DNA from 3 places in the Clostridium sp. MF28 genome. Region 3 is predicted to be linked to each of the others. Evidence: a T-box and tRNA genes for the amino acid it is inferred to sense, from the RefSeq annotation. Region 3 holds a T-box; the other regions hold tRNA genes.
What was found. The T-box of region 3 lies ahead of AXY43_RS23885 (valine--tRNA ligase). A T-box ahead of a tRNA ligase gene usually reads a tRNA of that ligase, here a tRNA-Val.

Region 1: it encodes a tRNA-Val, which carries the amino acid that the T-box ahead of AXY43_RS23885 (valine--tRNA ligase) is inferred to sense. The anticodon was not compared.
Region 2: it encodes a tRNA-Val, which carries the amino acid that the T-box ahead of AXY43_RS23885 (valine--tRNA ligase) is inferred to sense. The anticodon was not compared.

Annotation. Positions count from the first base shown of each region.
Region 1 covers NZ_CP014331.1:3,303,983-3,311,456, reverse strand. Annotated here, with positions in the region: gene AXY43_RS14205 (acyl-[acyl-carrier-protein] thioesterase) at 92-838, shown strand; gene AXY43_RS14200 (NAD(P)/FAD-dependent oxidoreductase) at 942-2,186, opposite strand; gene AXY43_RS14195 (hypothetical protein) at 2,419-2,838, shown strand; tRNA gene AXY43_RS14190 (tRNA-Glu) at 3,147-3,221, shown strand; tRNA gene AXY43_RS14185 (tRNA-Val) at 3,238-3,313, shown strand; tRNA gene AXY43_RS14180 (tRNA-Asp) at 3,320-3,396, shown strand; tRNA gene AXY43_RS14175 (tRNA-Thr) at 3,407-3,481, shown strand; tRNA gene AXY43_RS14170 (tRNA-Glu) at 3,511-3,585, shown strand; tRNA gene AXY43_RS14165 (tRNA-Val) at 3,601-3,676, shown strand; tRNA gene AXY43_RS14160 (tRNA-Asp) at 3,683-3,759, shown strand; tRNA gene AXY43_RS14155 (tRNA-Thr) at 3,770-3,844, shown strand; tRNA gene AXY43_RS14150 (tRNA-Glu) at 3,874-3,948, shown strand; tRNA gene AXY43_RS14145 (tRNA-Val) at 3,964-4,039, shown strand; tRNA gene AXY43_RS14140 (tRNA-Asp) at 4,046-4,122, shown strand; gene AXY43_RS14135 (ATP-binding protein) at 4,402-5,382, opposite strand; gene AXY43_RS14130 (DnaD domain protein) at 5,375-6,373, opposite strand; gene AXY43_RS14125 (S8 family serine peptidase) at 6,682-7,474, opposite strand, start outside.
Region 2 covers NZ_CP014331.1:3,919,756-3,927,229, reverse strand. Annotated here, with positions in the region: gene recD2 (SF1B family DNA helicase RecD2) at 1-2,072, opposite strand, end outside; gene metK (methionine adenosyltransferase) at 2,524-3,699, opposite strand; SAM riboswitch class I at 3,937-4,034, opposite strand; tRNA gene AXY43_RS17290 (tRNA-Tyr) at 4,152-4,236, opposite strand; tRNA gene AXY43_RS17285 (tRNA-Thr) at 4,249-4,323, opposite strand; tRNA gene AXY43_RS17280 (tRNA-Val) at 4,354-4,429, opposite strand; tRNA gene AXY43_RS17275 (tRNA-Tyr) at 4,439-4,523, opposite strand; tRNA gene AXY43_RS17270 (tRNA-Thr) at 4,536-4,610, opposite strand; tRNA gene AXY43_RS17265 (tRNA-Val) at 4,638-4,713, opposite strand; tRNA gene AXY43_RS17260 (tRNA-Tyr) at 4,723-4,807, opposite strand; gene AXY43_RS17255 (hypothetical protein) at 4,967-5,371, opposite strand; gene yyaC (spore protease YyaC) at 5,472-6,008, shown strand; gene AXY43_RS17245 (rod shape-determining protein) at 6,076-7,110, opposite strand; gene spoIIID (sporulation transcriptional regulator SpoIIID) at 7,190-7,444, opposite strand.
Region 3 covers NZ_CP014331.1:5,393,420-5,400,893, reverse strand. Annotated here, with positions in the region: gene AXY43_RS23895 (bifunctional folylpolyglutamate synthase/dihydrofolate synthase) at 1-1,125, opposite strand, end outside; gene AXY43_RS23890 (TerC/Alx family metal homeostasis membrane protein) at 1,342-2,193, opposite strand; gene AXY43_RS23885 (valine--tRNA ligase) at 2,436-5,081, opposite strand; T-box leader at 5,346-5,564, opposite strand; gene AXY43_RS23880 (MalY/PatB family protein) at 6,077-7,267, opposite strand; gene gloA2 (SMU1112c/YaeR family gloxylase I-like metalloprotein) at 7,308-7,474, opposite strand, start outside.

The DNA.
Region 1 (7,474 bases), 2.1 Mb from region 3:
AATAGATGCCATTTAGCTATAATTTATTCGTTAAATAAAAATGTTTCAAATTTAGCTTGAGATTTATTTTTGCATTTTACAATTGTTAATTATGAGTAAGAAGTTTACAAAAAAATATGAAATACATTATTATGAAGTAAATTCTAATTTAAGATGTAAATTGTCATCTATAATAGATTTTATATGTGATGTAGGCACTCAACAATCAGAAGCCTTAGGTGGAGGAATTGATTACTGTACGAAAAATAACTGCGCTTGGGTATTTTATAAATACGATATAAAAATGTATAGATATCCAATGTTTGGTGAGGTAATAAGCGTCACAACAGAAGCTATAGGCTTTAAGAAATTCTATGGATTAAGAAAATATACAATTAATGATGAGAATAATAATGTTATAGGGGAAGCACTAGCATTATTTTTTCTAATTAATATAGATAAAAGAAGGCCAATGCGAATACAAGATGAACAATATCATATATATGGAGTAGATGGTGATGTTGATTACGATATAAGCATGGATAAAATAGAAAGAACAAATGATGCACAATACTATAAGCAATTTAACATAAGATACAGTGATATTGATTCTAATAACCATGTTAATAATGTCAAATATGTTGAGTGGGCAATGGAAGCTGTTCCTCTCGATATCATTAATAATTATACTCTTAAAAGAATTAAGGTAGTATTTGAGAAAGAAACAACATATGGGGATAAGATTTCATCAACTGCTGCTATAAATGTAATTGATGAAAATAGTTTAAAATCATATCATACTATAAAAAATGGTGAGGGAACTGAACTAACGCTATTACAAGCAGATTGGAAAAAATAATAAAGGTAAATATAGAAAATTAGCTGTTGCAAGAATCTAGGTAATATTAATAATTACGACAGCTAATTTTATAGTATTATTTTTATAGATAAGTTAATAATTTTTAGCTATTGGCGGCGGACTTAGCTGCTAAATATCCAGAACTCCATGCCCACTGAAGGTTGAAACCTCCACAATCTCCATGCACATCTAAAATCTCTCCACAGAAATAAAGATTTTTAACTAACTTAGATTCTAAGGAAATATTATTTACTTCAGATGTATTTACACCACCAACTGTAACTTGTGAATTGTTAAAGCCATTAGTGCCAATACATTTAAAATCCCATTTTTTAAACTTATCAATTAATTTGCTGGTAGTTCTCCAATCAATACTACTGCACGGTATATGTATATCTTTTATCCCAACATCTTTTAAAATTGTAGAAATTAATTTTTTATTTATAACCCCAATTAGGGCTGTTGATATCTCTCTGTGACCAAACATAGAAAAATGTGTGGTAAAGAAACTTTCAATATCATCTTTACTTTCTAGTGGAAACATATCTATTCTTATAGTTACATTTAGATTTTCATAGAGAGCTTTAGAAGCATAAGATGATAATTGCATTATAGGGGGGCCTGAAATTCCATAATCGGTAAAAAGTATTTCACCAAACTCTGTTCGAATAACTTTATTATCAACTAAAATAGAAGCAGAGCCATCAAATTTTACTCCTGATAGAGCTTTTAAATAAGGATAATCTAATTTTAATTGAACAATGCCAGGAATAGGCTCTATAATACTATGACCCAATGACTTGCATAGTTTATAGCCAGATCCATCAGAACCTGTTTTAGTAGCTGATTTCCCACCACAGCTTAAAATAAGTTTTTTACAAGAAAAATTTTTAAAGTCATCATTATTACTTGTTAAAATAAAGTTATTTTTTTTACTTGTAGAATCAATTTTACAATTTGTATATAGAGGTATTTGTCTATCCTCTATTGCCATTCTGAATATATCTATTACAGAAGAGGCCTGAAGAGATTTTGGATACATCTTTCCGTTTTCCAATTCAATTAATGGCAATCCTAGAGATAAAAATGTGCTTTCAGTATCTTTAACAGTAAAGTTATCTAACGCCGCTTTAAAGAAATCTTGATTTTCACTATGGAAACACCCAAATGGGCGAGATATATTCTTATTAGTAATATTACATCTTCCATTGCCAGTTACAAGAATTTTTTTGCCAATTCTATCGTTGCTCTCAATAATTGCCACATCAAGTCCAAAATCTTTGGCTATTATTGCAGCCATTAGGCCAGAGGCACCACCGCCGACAATCATTAAATCGTGATAAATCATTATAACAATCACTCCCTATGTATGTTTTATTGACCATATAAAATTAAATCACATATTTTACCCAGTGCTAAAATAAACTGAATATTTTAAGTATACCATTAATTTATTAATTACTACTAAAATAAAAGGATTCAAATCATATTATTCAATATTTTATAATACTTTTAATAAATTTTATCATAGTAATATTAAGGTTAAAAGAAAGGAATACTAAAAATGAGGTGATTTTATAATGGAAGTAAAGGTAATTAATATGAATTCGGGAGATTTCGAAAGAGTATTTAAAGTGATCAGAATGAACTTTGATAATATAATGGTTAATTATCCCAATATGAGTGGGGTAAAGAGTTTTTCTTTTAATGATGTGGAATGTATAAGTGAAAGTGATATAGATAAATTTTTAATTAATAATAGAAATTTCTTGAAAATTAAATTAAAAAGAGGGATATCAGTACTTTTTTACAATGCACTATATGAATCATTAAAGTTAGAAATTAAAGAAGAGGTAAAAAATCTAAGTATTTTAAGAGATAAATATAAACTGTACAAAAGTAAAGTATGGGAAAAGGAAATGCTGTTATTTATAAATAATAAATTTCCTTTAGAAGTTAAGCTTCAGGAAAAAATTTTAAAAAGAATGGATATAGTATAAATATTAATAAAATAGATAAAGAAGATTTTTTAGAAATATGTTGTGGTGAAATAAAAAATATTGAAGAGCAAATTAATTTAAAAAAAGATCTTTTATCTAGTCTGAAGGAGGCTAGAGATTATATTTAAGGAACCTCTGAAATGTAGATATAATGCCACTTTATTAAAAATAAATAATATAAAAATAAAAAAAATGAAAAAATGTGTTGACAGGGAATCTAATTTTGGGTATTATAGTCTATGTGGTCAGCAGCTTGAATAACTCAAGGACATCTAGTTAAGACATTTAAGCGAAAGACAATATAGCATGGCTCCTTGGTCAAGCGGTTAAGACACCACCCTTTCACGGTGGTAACAGGGGTTCGATTCCCCTAGGAGTCACCATTTATATCTATCTTATGGGCGCATAGCTCAGCTGGGAGAGCACCTGCCTTACAAGCAGGGGGTCACAGGTTCGAGCCCTGTTGTGCCCACCATAAGATGGCTCAGTAGCTCAGTTGGTTAGAGTGCCGGCCTGTCACGCCGGAGGTCGAGGGTTCGAGCCCCTTCTGAGTCGCCATTTAAAATATGCTGGCATGGCTCAACGGTAGAGCAGCTGACTTGTAATCAGCAGGTTGTAGGTTCGATTCCTATTGCCAGCTCCATTTTAAATAAACATAACAAAACTTAATATGGCTCCTTGGTCAAGCGGTTAAGACACCACCCTTTCACGGTGGTAACAGGGGTTCGATTCCCCTAGGAGTCACCATTTTATCTATCTTATGGGCGCATAGCTCAGCTGGGAGAGCACCTGCCTTACAAGCAGGGGGTCACAGGTTCGAGTCCTGTTGTGCCCACCATAAGATGGCTCAGTAGCTCAGTTGGTTAGAGTGCCGGCCTGTCACGCCGGAGGTCGAGGGTTCGAGCCCCTTCTGAGTCGCCATTTAAAATATGCTGGCATGGCTCAACGGTAGAGCAGCTGACTTGTAATCAGCAGGTTGTAGGTTCGATTCCTATTGCCAGCTCCATTTTAAATAAACATAACAAAACTTAATATGGCTCCTTGGTCAAGCGGTTAAGACACCACCCTTTCACGGTGGTAACAGGGGTTCGATTCCCCTAGGAGTCACCATTTTATCTATCTTATGGGCGCATAGCTCAGCTGGGAGAGCACCTGCCTTACAAGCAGGGGGTCACAGGTTCGAGCCCTGTTGTGCCCACCATAAGATGGCTCAGTAGCTCAGTTGGTTAGAGTGCCGGCCTGTCACGCCGGAGGTCGAGGGTTCGAGCCCCTTCTGAGTCGCCATCAAAGAACAAGTTCTTATAGACTAGAACTTGTTCTTTTTTTATTGTTTAAAAAATTATAATCAAGTCAGATCTGTGGGTAAATTTTGAAAGTATTATAAGAACAAGTTATTAAAGGGAATTTAAATATAAATAAGATGTTAACACAGAATAACATAGTTTGCGAAACAGATTTTTCAAATAAATATGATTTATAATATCAATTTGTAGTAAAAATGAAAACTCTAATATGATAGTCATTAAGAGAATAAATATCATATTAGAGTTTAGTTTATTTAGATTATCTATTTTTTTCTAAATTTTTCTTAATCCTTATATCTTCAGAATAAAATTTGCAGAGCTTAAATTCTCCAATTAGTCTAGAAGCGATTCGCTCGCTATACTGCTTAGTTATTCCTGGCAAAGTTAAATTGGTTGAGATAAGCATTTTCTTATTAGCAAGAATTCTCTTGTTAATTATATTAAATAATTCAGTTACTGAAAATTCATTGAGGTGTTCTGCGCCTAAATCATCTATAATTAGTAAGTCACATTCTAGTAATAGTGATTCTAAACCTGAGTCATTATTGAATCTTATTTCCCTTAAATTCTTAATTAACTCATCAGAGGTTTTATAAATTACTAAGAATCCCATATCTAACACAGCTTTGGCAATACAATATGATAAATATGTTTTACCACTACCTGGATTTCCGAAAAATAATAAATTTGTTGATATTTCTGAAAAGCTAGGAAGATAGTCTTTTAATATATATTCTAAATTATTCTCCATGTTTTTTTTAGGAGAATATTTTTCATCTCCAAGTTTATGACTTGAAAACAAATTTAAATCAAAATTATCAAAGTTATTATACGATGTGGTATTTTCTAATTCTGAATTTTTATAGTATAACTTAATCAACCTTTGTTTATAGCAAGTACATTTTATATTGCCTATAAAGCCTGTATCCTTACATTTATTGCATTGATATCGCAAATTTAAATATTCAGGATCATAACCTCTTTCAACTAACATTTCGCACTTTTTTATTCTTAAATCTGTTATATTTTCCTTATAATCATCTATTGTCTTTTCACTATCTTTAGATTTGAGAATTGATACTGCCATTTTTAAAGATAATCGTTGAATTTTATTATCCAATTCAATAATCTCAGGATATTTCTTTGATATTTCTTCTTTCCTAAATTTCAAATTTCTAGCTTCATCTTCTCTAAGTTTATCATATATTTTTAAAATTTCTGTTTGATAACCTTTAATCATCGCTATCCCATCCTAAAAGTTTTTTTTCTAATGAATCATAGTCATACTCTCGAGCCTCAAAGTTATTAAATTTGAGAGATGATTTATCATTATTATTAGTAGTATAAGTTTTTTGATACTTATTATTTTTTGGATTTTTATTATCTTTAAGAGCTATATCTTCCAAAGTTCTAATATTATTTTTATTCCAATTACTTAAGATTCCATCGATATACTTGAAATCCGCCCTATTCAATCTTTCAAAGCATACATCACAAGCTTTAAATATAATTTCGTTTGAATACTTATAAATAAGAAGCCATTTTTCTATTAAATCCTGTTGTGGTTTCATTATGTCTGTATTATTTATACCTAAGTAAGTGAGAATTTTTCTTATATTAATCCACTTATCCTCTGCTTTTTTTATTAAGTTCTGAGCTTGCTCGATAGTAGTTATTTTTTGATCATGCCAAGCTATAGCAACCTTTTCTATATATCTAGAATCGCTTTTTCCCTTTGATATACAGTATTCCATTAAAATCAGAATTAATTCAGATGAAAAACCGAATTCCTTTTGCCAATTTAAGTAAAGTGACATTTCGTTTGGCGATAGAGGTCTAGCTAGAAGAGTTTCAATATCCTTTAGCATATCTTTAGTATTTGTACTATCCAAAGCTTCTAATAAGTCAATTTGTTTAGTAGATTTGGAGGGTTCTTCAACTAAATCTACGAATTCTACATTAAAATTACCCATCTTATCTATCTGAGTTAGCTTTATAGCTCCTTGATCATTCCAATAATTAAATGCATTCATAATGTCTGATTCTAACAAATTAAGCGAGGAAGCTAGTATTGATGAGCTAACGCCTAATTCACCTGAAATAGTATACTTTAGCATCAATAAATAAACTTTTACAAATTCGCCTCTAGCCTGTGGCATGTATTTTTCTATAAATACATTGTTAACAGGAGTGAACCCTAGAGATCTATTCTTTAACATAAATGTGCTCATTCCGTTTACTACCTACCTTTCAAAGTTTTTAATATATATTATAAAAACAAAACTCTATCTAATAATATTAGATTAGCATAATCGTTTATAATGTAAGTTATATAATAACCTAATGTATGTAAAATAATTATAGCATATTATCACCTTAATAAAGCGAAATATTAATCAACTAATACTTGGGATTAATTACTTTTATATAAGATTTGAGAGAATATAAAGAGCACGCATTTGTCTTTATAAGAAATTAACTAATTTAATAAAACAAATGCATGCTTCTAAATATGGATAATATTCATTAAAATAAATAATCATATGATGAGTTTATTTATATTTACAATACCTTCACCTTGAATTTGATTGGATATCTCATCAATAGGATCACATGCAACCTTTAATAAGGAAATCATATCTTTGAAAGTTATTGATGGATTTTTCTCACATAATAACGCACATAATCCGCTAATATAGGCTGTAGCAATAGATGAGCCTGTAAAAGTTTTATATGGTACTTCAAGTTTATTTGGGTAAACCTTAATTCCGTTTTTTTCTGAAATATAGTTATTATCAGAATTTAAAGATATAACACTAACGCATGCAGCAGATAGATCAGGTTTTAATAATTTACCATATGGTCCTGCAGAAGAATAAGTATAAGGCTTCATTATGGAGGTAGTTGAATTTAGACCACCTATAGTGATGCAGCTTGGTAGCGTAGCAATTCCCATAATAGAATTTTTTTCACTCAGGTTACTTCCGCTAGGAACTATCGGAATTAATCCTTTTGATATAGCATACTTAAATGTCAAATCAAAGCAAGAGATAATGAATGTATTATGAGTTAAAAGTTCAAAAGGCAAACATAATACCTTTATGTTATTTTCTTTAGATATATTAGATAAACTTTCTATAGAATATAATATATCCGAAGCAAATCCTTTACCGAGTTTATCAAATGCCTTGTAACAGAATAGCTTACTTTTATTACAAATTCCTTTATACATGTTATTTGATGAGATACCACTACTACACAAAATTCCGGCCATGGAGGTACCATGTCCATTATCATCATAAGGATAGCGAAAGTTATTAATTAAATCTTCA
Region 2 (7,474 bases), 1.5 Mb from region 3:
AGCAAATTACGATTCATAAGAAATGGCGATCCCATAAATACCGGAATTATTACAACCTTAAATTCACTTCCTTGGCTTTTATGTATTGTAGTAGCATAAGCCAAATCCAACTCATCTAAAAAATTAAAATCATATATAACTTTTCTTTCTTCATCAAATATGATTGTGAGTGTTTTTCTTTCTTCATCGATGCTTTCTATGAATCCCAGATCACCATTAAAAACTCCCACTCCTTCATTTTCGCCATAACCACTAACCCTAATCCACTTTAATGTATAATTGTTTTTTGTTTGCATTACCTTATCACCTTCTCTGAAAATTATATCTCGAGAAGTCTTTTCCTTTTTATCTTTTGATGATGCATTAAACATTTCTTGAAGCTTCGTATTTAAATTTGTGACTCCAAGCACACCTTTTCTCATAGGAGTTAAAACCTGCATATCCTTCAGTTTATTCCAAGACTTATTAAACTTAGGGAGTCTTCTATTTATTAGATCCATTATAGTATTTGCAATTCTTTCTTGATTATCTTCGCTAATAAAGAAAAAATCTCTATCTTTTTGATTTAGCAAAGGCATCTGTCCCTCATTTATTCTATGAGCATTTACTACAATTAAACTTTCTGATCCTTGCCTAAATATCTCTTTTAATCTTACCACCTTTATATAATCGCTTTCTATAAGATCTTTTAGCACATTTCCTGGTCCAACAGAAGGTAATTGATCAACATCTCCCACAATTATCAACCTAGTTCCTAAATTAATTGCTTTTAGTAGATTCTGCATTAAGATAATGTCAATCATAGACGCCTCATCAATTATTATTACATCACAATCTAGAGGCGATGATTCTCCTTTTTCAAATACTGATTCATCATCCTCAGAAATTCCCATTTCTAATAGTCTATGTATTGTTTTAGCTTCTCTCCCTGTTGATTCAGTCATCCTCTTTGCAGCTCTTCCTGTTGGTGCCCCAAGTATTACTTTCATTCCATTATTCTCATATATATGTATTATTGCCTTTATAATTGTAGTCTTCCCTGTTCCTGGCCCACCGGTAATTATTTCTATACCATTATTAAATGCGCCAATAATTGCTTCTCTTTGTGATTCTGCAAATTTTATATTTTGTTCCTTTTCAAAAACGTTAATTTCGAAATCAACATCCGAGTTTATAGTCTGAATTTGCTGCAAACCTAAAGTTATTATTTTACTAGTAACACCTAGCTCGCAATAATAATATTGAAGCAAAAATCCGACTTCAGTACCGTTTATGTTTTCAACAATAATTTTTTGTTGCGCAGCCATGTCATATATATTTTTTTCAATTAATTCCTTAGATATTAACAAATTATTTTCGCATTCTTCTATTATATTATTTTTAGGCATAAATGTGTTTCCTGCAGAGCAAAATTGATTCATAACATATTTAATGCCACTTTGAATTCTAAACTCTGAATTCTTTTCAATGCCAATGCTCATAGCAATTCTGTCAGCTGTTTTAAACCCAATTCCTGATATTTCATCGCATAATATATATGGATTATCAGATACTATCTGCCTCGCATTTGGACCAAATTTCTTATATATTTTTACACACTGATTATTAGTGACTCCATGTTTATGAAAATATAAGATTATATCTTTTAAACCTTGTTGCTCTATATAGGATTCATATATTATTTGAAATTTCTTTTCCCCTATACCCTCTATCTCCATAAGCCTCTCAATATGGTTTTCCATTATGTCTAGAGTTTCTTCACCAAATCTCTCTATTATTTTCTTAGCCGTAACTGGTCCAATTCCATGTATTATTCCTGCACTTAAATATTTTTCTATGCCATCTAATGAATTTGGAAGAAGTTCTTCATAATCCTGAATATTAAATTGATTACCAAATTGTTTGTGTACTGTCCAGTATCCTGTTAACTTTACATTTTGTCCTTCTCTCAAGAAAGGAACTGTTCCTACAGCACTAATTAATGTCTTTTCGTTTCTAATTCTACAAACTACATAACCAGTATCTTCACTTTTAAAAACAATATTCTCAACAAATCCATTTAGAACTTCCATATAGAATCTCTCCAAATCTTTATATATTTACCTTAAACTTTCTAAAATTAAAATTTAGCGTCAAATTTAACTTTGATTTTTTCTTATAATTATATCATAAATATTTATACCAATTTAAAACTAATCACTTATAACTCATAATCTTTTCTTATTCTTCCCTACATAAAATAACTTTTAAATGGAGTATACAAAATAAAACTATAAATATTTAATAAATTCTAAAGTGCTCAGATTTTAAGTGCTTTTAAATGCTTATCTGTTTTGCAATTAAAGTTATAAATTTTAATCTTAGTTGAGCACTCAATCTATTAAATTTCTATATATACTATTCAAATATATAATTATAAATTTCTCCATAATAAAAAGCCGTCTAGATTTAAGACGACTTTTTACCATTCTACAAAAACTTCTATTATATATATTGATAATAAAAATTCACTTAAGAATTATGCTATAGATTTTTTCTTATTTCATCTACTTTATTTAGTTGTTCCCATGGTAAGTTAAGATCATTTCTTCCAAAATGTCCATATGCAGCAGTTTGCTTATAGATAGGTCTTCTTAAGTCAAGATCTCTGATTATAGCTCCTGGTCTTAAATCAAATACCTTCTCTACTACTTCAACAATCTTATCTTCATCTACTTTTCCTGTCCCAAATGTTTCAACTTCAATTGAAACTGGCTTTGCAACACCAATTGCATATGCTAATTGAATTTCTAGCTTATCTGCAGCACCAGCTGCAACTAAATTCTTAGCAACCCATCTTGCAGCATATGCAGCTGATCTATCAACTTTAGTTGGATCTTTACCTGAGAAAGCTCCGCCGCCATGTCTGCCATATCCACCATAAGTATCAACTATTATCTTTCTACCTGTTAATCCTGAATCCCCTTGAGGTCCTCCAACAACGAATCTTCCAGTTGGATTTATGAAATATCTTGTCTCACTGTCCAATAATTCTGCTGGTACAACAGCCTCTATAACAAACTTCTTAAGGTCTTCCTGAATTTGCTCTAAAGTAACCTTCTCATCATGTTGTGTTGATATAACTATAGTATCAATTCTCTTTGGCACATTATCTTCATATTCAACTGTTACTTGAGTTTTACCATCTGGTCTTAAGTAACTTAATGTACCATTCTTTCTTACCTCTGTAAGTCTTCTTGATAATTTATGAGCCATATATACTGGAAGCGGCATAAAATCTTCAGTTTCATTAGTTGCAAAACCGAACATCATTCCTTGGTCTCCAGCACCAACTGCTTCAACTTCATCTTTTTCACCTTTCTTTGACTCAAATGCTTCATCTACTCCCATAGCTATATCTGCAGATTGTTCATCTATCGATGTAAGAACTGAACATGTATCACAGTCAAATCCAAATTTTGCTCTATCATATCCAATTTCTCTTACTGTTTCTCTAACTACCTTAGGAATGTCAACATAACAATTTGTTGTTATCTCTCCCATTACCATAACCATACCTGTTGTTGTGCAAGTTTCACAAGCAACTCTAGCCATTGGATCTTTAGATAGAATAGCATCTAGTATAGCATCTGAAATTTGGTCACACATTTTATCAGGATGTCCTTCTGTAACTGATTCTGAAGTAAATAATCTTCTCATATCTTTTCTCTCCTTAGATTTAAATATTATAACTATCTTCACGAATAAAATTATTTTATTAAAAACTATACATAGCTTTATAGAATAATAATCGTTTATAAAAACTTCACCTTATTTAAATACAATAAATAATAGTCAAACTATTTTATTAATTGTTTCTTTGTATAATTTAAGCATGCGCAAACTTAAAAAAATAAAAAAGCTCTTCGATAAGAAGAGCGCAATTTAGCAATCATTTTCTTATCTTGTAGAAAACTCTACAGGAATTGGCACCTTATATAATACAGGTTGCCGGGTTTCACAGGGCCCTTTCCCTCCACCTCTCTTGATAAGAGTAACATAATTCAATTTTCAAAAGTATTTTATCATATGCTGTATAATTAGTCAATATTATCAATCAATTTTTATATAAGATAAAAAATAAAAAAGAATAAACTTAAGTTTATTCTTTTTGGTGGAGGAAGATGGATTCGAACCATCGAAACGAAACGTAACAGATTTACAGTCTGCCCCCTTTGGCCACTCGGGAATTCCTCCATATTATTTTATTGGAGCTGGCAATAGGAATCGAACCTACAACCTGCTGATTACAAGTCAGCTGCTCTACCGTTGAGCCATGCCAGCATATAATTATTAGATTTAGTAATTTTATAATGGTGGGCACAACAGGGCTCGAACCTGTGACCCCCTGCTTGTAAGGCAGGTGCTCTCCCAGCTGAGCTATGCGCCCATTATAAATTGGTGGAGGAAGATGGATTCGAACCATCGAAACGAAACGTAACAGATTTACAGTCTGCCCCCTTTGGCCACTCGGGAATTCCTCCATATTATTTTATTGGAGCTGGCAATAGGAATCGAACCTACAACCTGCTGATTACAAGTCAGCTGCTCTACCGTTGAGCCATGCCAGCATATATATTAGATTAGTAATTTTATAATGGTGGGCACAACAGGGCTCGAACCTGTGACCCCCTGCTTGTAAGGCAGGTGCTCTCCCAGCTGAGCTATGCGCCCATTATAAATTGGTGGAGGAAGATGGATTCGAACCATCGAAACGAAACGTAACAGATTTACAGTCTGCCCCCTTTGGCCACTCGGGAATTCCTCCATATTTATTTTTTATACCTTGTTGCCTCATTTGCCGGTCAACAATGATTAGTATATCGGTAAAGCGATTTTATTTCAACTCCAATATACACCCATATAAATAATTTAAATTCATATTACTCTCTATTTCTACAATATGCTCTCATTTAATATGTTAATCCTAATTATTTTTTATTCTTTTGTTAATCTCTTGTATATCTAAAAAAGAAGATGATATTTCTTGAATTTTCTTATAATCTTCTGTTGTTAATCTCCTTTTTAAGATTTTAAATATTTCTATTAGGCTTTCATTATCATTCGTATCTTCATAATATTCTTTTATTTTACCTATATCAAATGCAGATAATTTTTTTATTATTTTTTCAAGTTCCTTTTTATTATCTGTAGATAATTGACTTAACGCTTTTTCTTTATTTATTTTATATAATGGCTTCGAATACGAAACAGTTTCTTGTACAACAACTTCTTTTGCAGAATTTTCATCTTGCGGTTGCCAATATAACAGAAAATACATGTTTATTATTATTGTAGGAACTAAAACCAAATACATTAAAACTTTTTTCATATGCACCTCCTTATTTACTATTAATTTCCAAAAAACATTTTTTTATACTATCTTCTGTTAATTACTCATATATATATTTTATAAAGGAGGTATATGTCCCTTGAGCAAGCCAGATATTAAACTTGATCCTAAATTTTATTATAATTTAGCTTTAGAAGTTAAAAAATTTATATCAAAAGACACCATAATAGTTTGTATTGGTACTGACAAATGTATTGGGGATTGTTTAGGTCCTCTAGTTGGATCTATACTCACAGAAAACTTTTTTCCTTTACCTGTTTATGGAACTTTATCTTCTCCAATTCATGCTTTGAACATAGATGAACGATTAAATGAAATATATAGTAATCACCCTAATGCATCAATAATTGGTGTTGATGCCTGCTTAGGTGACGAAGATGATATTGGTGAAATTCGTATAAGGGACTATGCAATACATCCTGGTAAAGGAGTCGGAAAAGAACTTCCCGAGGTAGGAATTGCATCAGTTATAGGCATTGTGGACTCTAGTGATAATGCTGAATTCTTTTTTTCGCGAAGCATAAGACTCTCATTCATTATGGATATGGCTAAAATTATATCCAAAATATTTATTGATGCCTATAGTTTAAGTCACTGGAAATATCCTAAAATTTAGGTATTTTATATTTAACTAAATAAATAGCAGTCAATAGTGAAATTACTAATGACTGCTATTTATAAAGCTATTCTATAAGAACTATTTGCTGAGAATTAACTTGACTATCTAATTTATCTATATAATTAAGCACTTTGCCTGTACCGTTCGCAACACATTCAACTGAGTTCTCGGCTATAGTTGCTACTACGCCAGTCTTAAACTCTATAAGTTTATCTAACCCATGTATTAAAGCTCCCCCACCAGTCATTAATATTCCTCTTTCTATTATATCCGAGGCTAATTCAGGCGGTGTTCTTTCTAATACCTTTTTTACAGTATCAACTATTATTTCCACAGGTTCCTTTATTGCATTTCGTATTTCTTCTGTTGTAATTTCTATTTCATCTGGTAATCCTGTAATGAGGTTTCTACCTTTCATCATACAAGTTAGATTTCTAGAGTTTTTAAATGCTGATCCAATATTTATTTTTAAATCTTCAGCTGTTTTCTCACCTATCATTAATTTATATTCATTACGTACATATTTTATTATGGCTTCATCGAACTTGTCTCCCGCTACTTTTATTGACTCTCTTTCTACCACTCCACCTAATGAGATAACAGCGATATCACAAGTACCTCCGCCAATATCCACTACCATACATCCATTCGGCTTAGTAATATCTAATCCTGCTCCAATGGCTGCTGCTAGCGGCTCCTCAATTAAATGGACCGTTTTTGCTCCTGAATTCATAGCTGCATCAATAACAGCTCTCTTTTCTACTTCTGTAGCTTGAGATGGTACACAAACAATTACTTTAGGTGCACTTATACTTCTTTTCCCGCACGCTTTTTTTATAAATTCCTTTAGCATTTTTTGTGTTATATCGTAATCAGAAATCACTCCATCTCTTAATGGCCTTACTGCAACAATATTTCCTGGGGTTCTTCCTATCATTTTTCTTGCTTCTTCCCCTATAGCCAACAATTTATTATTATTTTTATTTATGGCTACAACAGAAGGTTCTTTTAATATTACCCCTTTACCTTTTACGTAAACTAGTACAGTTGCCGTTCCTAAGTCAATTGCGAGGTCTATCCCCGTTCTCCAAAAGCACATTTTTTATTCACTCCTATAATACATATTAATACCTATATTTACATAATTCTACTAATAATATATTATAGACTTAATCCTACTAAGATTCAATAATTTTATACTTCATTTGTGTAGCTTTTCCACCTCTAATATGTCGTTCAGCTTTATTTAATTCTAAAATAGAATGAGTTTCTTGAGCAATTTCTGGGTTAATTTTTAACAATCTCTCTGTCATATCTTTATGAATTGTGCTCTTGCTAACACCAAAAACCTTAGCTGTTTTTCTTATTGTAGCTTTTGAATCTATGATATATCTTGCAACATCTAAAACTCTTTCTTCAATATAGTCTTTCAAAATACCACTTCCTTGATTTTATCATTTTAT
Region 3 (7,474 bases):
TTCAGCTCTTTCACTATGTGGTGTAAGTGCATAAACTTTTTCAGCTAATGGTGTTATTTCCTGTACCATTTCTTTTACTTGCTTATCTGCTAAAATACCAAGCAATAAGTATAATTTATTATATTTAAAATACTTTTCTATATTTTTTCTAAGAGCTTTAATTCCATCTATATTGTGTGCCCCATCAATTACTATCGTAGGTTTCTTTTTTAAGACCTCGAGTCTTCCTATCCATACAACTTCCTGTAAAGCTTTCTCAATTAAGCTTGTATTTAATTCTATTTTTTCATTCTCGCATAATACCTCTATTGCACTTAAAGCAACTCCCAAATTTAATATTTGATGTTCTCCAAGCAAAGGAAATTTAATCTTATATATATTTTTAATACTTTTAACAACTACATTTTGATAAAAATCATCATAATTGATATCAACCAATTTTCCATTTTGTTCATTCACAAAATATACTTTTGATTTTTTTTCTTCCGCTATCTTTAATATTACTTCTTCTGCCTCTTTTTTTTGAGGATAGAGTACAACCGGTATATTTTCTTTTATAATTCCGGCCTTTTCTTTTGCGATATCTTTTAAATTATCACCCAATATATTTATATGATCTAAACTTACTGATGTTATTACACTAACCTTAGGCGTTAATACATTGGTAGAATCTAATCTTCCACCAAGACCAACTTCAATTACTCCATAATCTATTTTTTCTCTATAGAAATGCAAAAACATTAATGCAGTTATGATTTCAAACTCAGTAGGATGTTCATATCCTTCTTCAATTACTTTATTAACTACTAATTTAATTTCTTCTACTAAGTCTACTAATGATTTTTTGCTAATATTACTTCCATTTATTTGAATTCTTTCTTCAAATTCTTCTAAATATGGGGATGTATACATTCCGACTTTATATCCCATTCCAATTAATATTTTTGATATCATAGCTGTAGTTGATCCCTTGCCATTAGTCCCTGCAATATGGATAAGTTTGAGTTTTTCATGAGGATTTCCAAGTAACTCTAAAATTCTAAAAGTTCTTTCAAGTCCATAATTAGATCCAAACTTCCCCACGCTTGTAATATAATCCATTGCTTCTTTATAAGTCATGCTCATTTTTCTTACCTCTTTGTCTTTTATGTTTTTCTATAAATGCAAAATCTAAATAGTATGTATTTACTTTACATTATATCTTAATTCTAGTGAAATGACTAATTAAAAGCTAAACAAAAACATCTCTGTATTAAATTTATTCCATAATTCTTCAAGAAGAAACTCGAAGGCGACTGTGGTTAAATTCCGTATTGTGCCTTTGCGCCCTTTTCATAATATCTATAATCTTCTTTTACACCAATTTCTAAACTTATCAAATTCACTTAATAATAGAGATATTAATATACTAGCTAATAAAATAGACAATATAATCAACACAGAATTTGTAACTGAAATTTCAATTTCCCAAAACAATATTACTAACTTTATTCCCGTAAAAATTAATATACATCCAACTCCATATTTCATGAACTTGAACATATTATTCATCTTTTCTAATATATAGTACATACTTCTAAGTCCTAAAATCGCAAAAATATTAGATGTATAAACTATGAAAGTATCCGTTGTTATAGAAAAAATAGCTGGGATTGAATCTATTGCAAAAATAATATCTGAAAATTCTATTATTAAAAGTACTATAAAAAGAGGTGTAGCATAAATGATCTTATTCTGCCTAACAAAAAATTTATTTCCATGCAAAACATTTGTTATAGGCATTGTCCTTCTTAAAATCTTAACTGCCAAATTATCATGAAATTGAATATTATCATCTTCCCTAAGAAATATTTTTGCACCACTAAGTAGCAATAATACTCCAAAGATAGATAATATAAAACTAAATTTATTTACCATAGCTACGCCAAGTAAAATGAAAATTAACCTTAATACCATCGCCCCTATAACGCCATATAGAAGTATCCTTTCCTGGTATTCTTCCTGTATTCTAAAACTTGAAAATATCATCAGAAATAAAAATAAATTATCTAAACTTAACGACATTTCTACTATGTAACCACCAAAGTATTCTATTGCTGATGTTTCACCTCGTGTGTAATATATAATAATATTAAATAAGATTGATAAGGATATCCAAAAAATTAAGTTAAGTAAATGCCTTCTCGCTTTCAAAATTCAAACGCCTCCATATATATTATTCTAGAATTATATATATTAATAATCCTCCTATTATATCCTTACCTTTCAAAAATTTTTAACTTTTTTCATTTTACTAACTATATAATAATTTAATGCATGTTTGTTTATATGCTATAATAGCTCCCTTATCTTTTAGAGTAAAACTTTTAAAAAATAAAAAGATATTACCAAGCTCCAAGGAACTTAGTAATATCTTTTACTGAATTTCATTAAAATTATTTTAAAGCTTCAATTCTAACTTTAACAGCTTCTAACATTTCAACATACTTAACTCTCTTTTCTTTTTCAGCGTCAACAACTGCTGCTGGTGCTTTAGCAACAAAACCTTGATTTCCTAGCTTTTTATCTATTCTATCAATTTCTCCTTCTAGTTTCTTTGCTTCTTTATTTAATCTGTCTAATTCCTTATCTTTGTCTACTAAGTCAAGTAGCGGCATAAATAATTCTCCGCCTTTAACAACTAGAGATACAGCATTTGCAGGAACATTAGCCTTATCACTAATAAATTCTACTTCTGATGCAGACGCTAACTTTTCAATGTATGCTACACCTGAGTTAAATGCTTTTTTAGCATCCTCAGCTATATAGCAGATTACTTTTGCCTTTCTTGAAGGTGGTACGTTCATTTCAGCTCTAACATTTCTTAAACCTTTTATAGCTTCAATTACAAATGCCATATCATCTTCTGCTTCTTTATTTACTAAAGCTTCGTCAAATTCAGGCCAAGCTGAAGTTGTTATAGTTTCCTCATCACTTAAGTGAGTGAATATTTCTTCTGTTATAAATGGCATAGCTGGGTGTAATAATTTTAATCCTGTAATTAAAACTGTATTTAATACGTTGTAAACTATTCCCTTAGCTTTCTCATCATCTCCATAGAATACAGGTTTAACAAGTTCTATATACCAATCACAGAATTCAGTCCACATAAAGTCATAAACTTTTTGCATAGCAATTCCAAGTTCATATTTTTCCATGTTTTCTGTTACTTCTTTTATTAAAGTATTCATTTCTGATAATATCCACTTATCAGCTAAAGAATATTCTTTGCAGTCTTTATATTTGTTCATTACTTCTTTATCAAGGTTCATCATTACAAATCTTGAAGCATTCCAAATCTTATTTGCAAAGTTTCTTGATGATTCAACTCTTTCAGGATAATATCTCATATCATTTCCTGGAGCATTACCAGTAGCTATCATAAATCTTAAGGCATCAGCACCATAAGTTTCAATTACTTCTAGTGGATCAACACCATTTCCTAAAGATTTACTCATCTTTCTACCTTGAGAATCTCTAATTAAACCATGAATAAGAACTGTATTAAATGGAGTTTCTCCCATGCAGTGAAGTCCTGAGAATATCATTCTTGCAACCCAGAAGAAGATAATATCATGTCCTGTAACTAATGTACTTGTTGGATAGAAGTATTCTAAGTCTTCTGTTTTGTTTGGCCAGCCAAGTGTTGAGAATGGCCATAATGCTGAAGAGAACCATGTATCAAGTACATCATTATCTTGTTTAATATTGGAGCTTCCGCATTTAGTACATGCCTTTGGAGCATCTTCAAGTACCATCATTTCTCCGCAATCTTGACAATAATATACTGGAATTCTATGTCCCCACCATAATTGTCTTGAAATACACCAGTCTTGGATATTTTCCATCCAGTTGAAGTATATCTTATCAAATCTTTCAGGAACAAATTTAGTTTTGCCATTCTTAACTACTTCTACTGCTGGCTTTGCAAGACTTTCCATCTTAACATACCATTGTTTTGAGATTATAGGTTCTACCGTAGTTCCGCACCTATCATGAGTTCCAACATTATGAGCGTGATCTTTTATCTTAACTAAGAGACCTGCTTCTTCTAAATCCTTAACTATAGCTTTTCTTGCTTCATATCTATCTAGACCTTTATATTTACCACCTTTTTCATTGATAATTCCCTTATCATCCATTACTCTTATGATTTCTAAGTTATGTCTTTTACCAACTTCAAAGTCGTTAGGATCATGAGCTGGAGTCATCTTAACTGCACCAGTTCCAAATTCTAAATCTACATATTCATCGCCAACTATAGGAATCTCTCTATTAACTAGAGGAAGTATTACAGTTTTACCTATAAGGTGTTTATATCTTTCATCATTAGGATTTACAGCTACACCACTATCTCCAAGCAATGTTTCAGGTCTAGTTGTTGCTATTTCAATAACCCCGCTTCCATCAGCTAATGGGTAATTGATATGCCAAAAATGCCCTGCTTGTTCTTCATATTCAATTTCTGCATCTGATAATGCTGTTTGACAGTGTGTACACCAGTTAGTTATTCTATTCCCTTGATAAATCAAACCTTCATTATAAAGCTTAACAAATACATGTTTTACAGCAGCACTAAGGTTTTCATCCATTGTAAATGCTTCTCTTGTAAAGTCTGCAGATACCCCAAGCTTTTTAACTTGGTTTCTTATTGTAGCTCTATACTTGTCACTCCATTCCCAAACTTTTTCAAGGAATGCTTCTCTTCCCATTTCTTTTTTATCATAACCTTGTTCTGCTAACTGATTTGCAACTTTAACTTCTGTCGCAATTGACGCATGGTCTTCTCCAGGTAACCATAATGTACAATATCCTTGCATTCTCTTAAATCTAATAAGCATATCTTGAAGAGTATCATCAAATGCATGCCCTAAGTGAAGTTGACCTGTTATATTTGGTGGTGGCATGATTATTGTATATGGTTTTTTATTCTTATCGATTACTGGAGTAAAGTATCCCTTCTCCTCCCAATTTTTATAGATCCTATCTTCAAATTCTTTTGGATCATATGTAGTTGATATATTTTTTATTTCTTCTGACATTTTAATTCCTCCAAACTTAGTTAAACTAACAATTAACTTGTTAACTTTTTATATTCTAAACAATAAATATTGTAAAGAATATTTATTCCTAAGAATATATATTCTTTAGAATATGCACTGCAATTGCTGTGTCTTAATAAGTTAAATCCGACTCACATTCAGTCTCTTTTGGCTTTCGAATAAGCGAATATAAAATACAGACTGTGAAAGTTCCAAGAAGCAAATATAAAATTTTGATTCTCAACGCAAAAAGAGCCTTCATCACAAAAGGACGAAAGCTCGCGGTACCACCTTTATTTCCACATATACAGAATTACTGCATTAATGGACTCTTAATTTAAATAACGATTCAGACAAACCGTCTTTAGCTACTATTATTTCACTAAAGAAGCTCAAAAGCTACCTTCAAAATTTCTTGCATAAGGGTTTTCAGCGCCTCCCTCTCTCTTCCTAGTTCTTGCTAGTTCTTTCTAAATCTATGATTTAGCTAAAGAACTGTACTCCTCAGCTCGTCTGAGTGAGTTTCCTTGCTAAAAGAACCGTACTCCTAAACTCTCCTGAGTTAGTTTCCTTTTAATGCTCAAAAATTTCTACTCCTCTTTTTCATTGCTTTTATATATTATATTATTACTTTAACTCACATAAACTTCATGATTAACTTTAAAGTGTTAATCATGAAATTTGAACTCTCACTTATGATATCTTATAGTATAATTTTTGTCAATAATAGTTTTCCAGTACTTTTTCTATGATAGTCTTCCTTATAATACTTTTTCAAGACCATTATAAGTTTTATCCTATTTAACCCGCATTATTCCTATAAATATTTATATATGTTCCTATGTATATAGAAACATATTTTTCTATATACATAGATAAATTTAATCATATATTACTTTAAAACTATATTTCTATAAATAATTGTTCATATAAATATAGTTTCATTTTTATTGAATTTAAATAAGATAATTACTTAAGGATGATATTTAGCATGCCTATCTGTAGCACCTTTCTACAGCTTCTAATAATCTATCCAATGCTTCTTTAAGCACCTTTGTTGGACATGCTAAATTTATTCTCTCGAATCCTTTACCCTCATCGCCAAAAACATAACCTTCATCTAAGAAAAACATCGCTTCTGTTGTCATAAATTTTTCTAATACCTTATGATCCTTCTCCAATGTTCTAAAATCTAGCCATTGCAAATAAGTTCCTTCTAGGTTTATTATATTGACCTCAGGAATATTACTCCTAAAAAAGTCTTCTACAACTTTTCTATTCTTATTTATAGTCTGTATAAGTTCCTCAAGCCATTGCTCGCATTCATTATAAGCAATTTCACATGCTTTATATCCAAAAATATTAAGACCTAAATTTCCTGTAGACTTTCTACGTTCATACCTGACTTTATCTCTTATTTTTTTATTTTTAATAACAATATTAGAAACTTGAAGACCTGCTAAGTTAAAAGTCTTACTTGGTGCTGTACAAATAACTGAATTATTCGCAAATTCTTCAGATATATTTGCAAAAACTGTATGTTTAAACCCTGGCATTATTAGATCAAAATGAATTTCATCAGATACTACAATAACATTATTATCACAACATATTCTACCAATATTTTTTAACTCCTCTTCACTCCAAACTCGTCCGACTGGATTATGTGGATTACATAAAATTAGTAATTTGGTATCCTCTAATTTGGCCTTCTCTTCGAAATCTTCAAAATTTATTTCATAATGATCTTCATTAAGTATTAATTCACTTTTTATTATCTTTCTATTATTATCTATAATTGCTTTATAAAAAGGATAATATACTGGAGTCATCACTAAAACATTATCTTCCTCTTTAGTAAGCGCTCTAACAATTGTATATAGTGCTGGCACAACACCTGAGAACTCAGTAATCCATTCTTTCTCTATATTCCATGTATGTCTTCTTTCCATCCAATTGCATACTGCTTTATAATACTTATCCGTAGCTTCTGTATATCCCATAATACTAGAGTCTATATATTCTTTAAGCCCTTCAATAATTTCTGGTGGATTTTTAAATTCCATGTCTGCAACAGAAAAAGGCACTATAGATTCACTAACATCATTATTAATTTTTCTCATCAAATTCCATTTACTTGCACCTACATTATTTCGAGATACTAGTGTTTCAAAATCATACTTCATTAAAAATACCCTCCTTAATAATTTTTATTGCCTCATGTGCTTATTCATGTAATTCTAAGGGCAGACCATCTGGATCACTAAAAAAAGTAAATTTCCTATTTGTATATTCATCTATTCTAATTGGCTCTGTTTCAATCCCTTTTTCATTTAACTCTCTTATTACTTCTTCAATATCTTTTACATGAAAAGCTAAATGTCTCAGTCCAC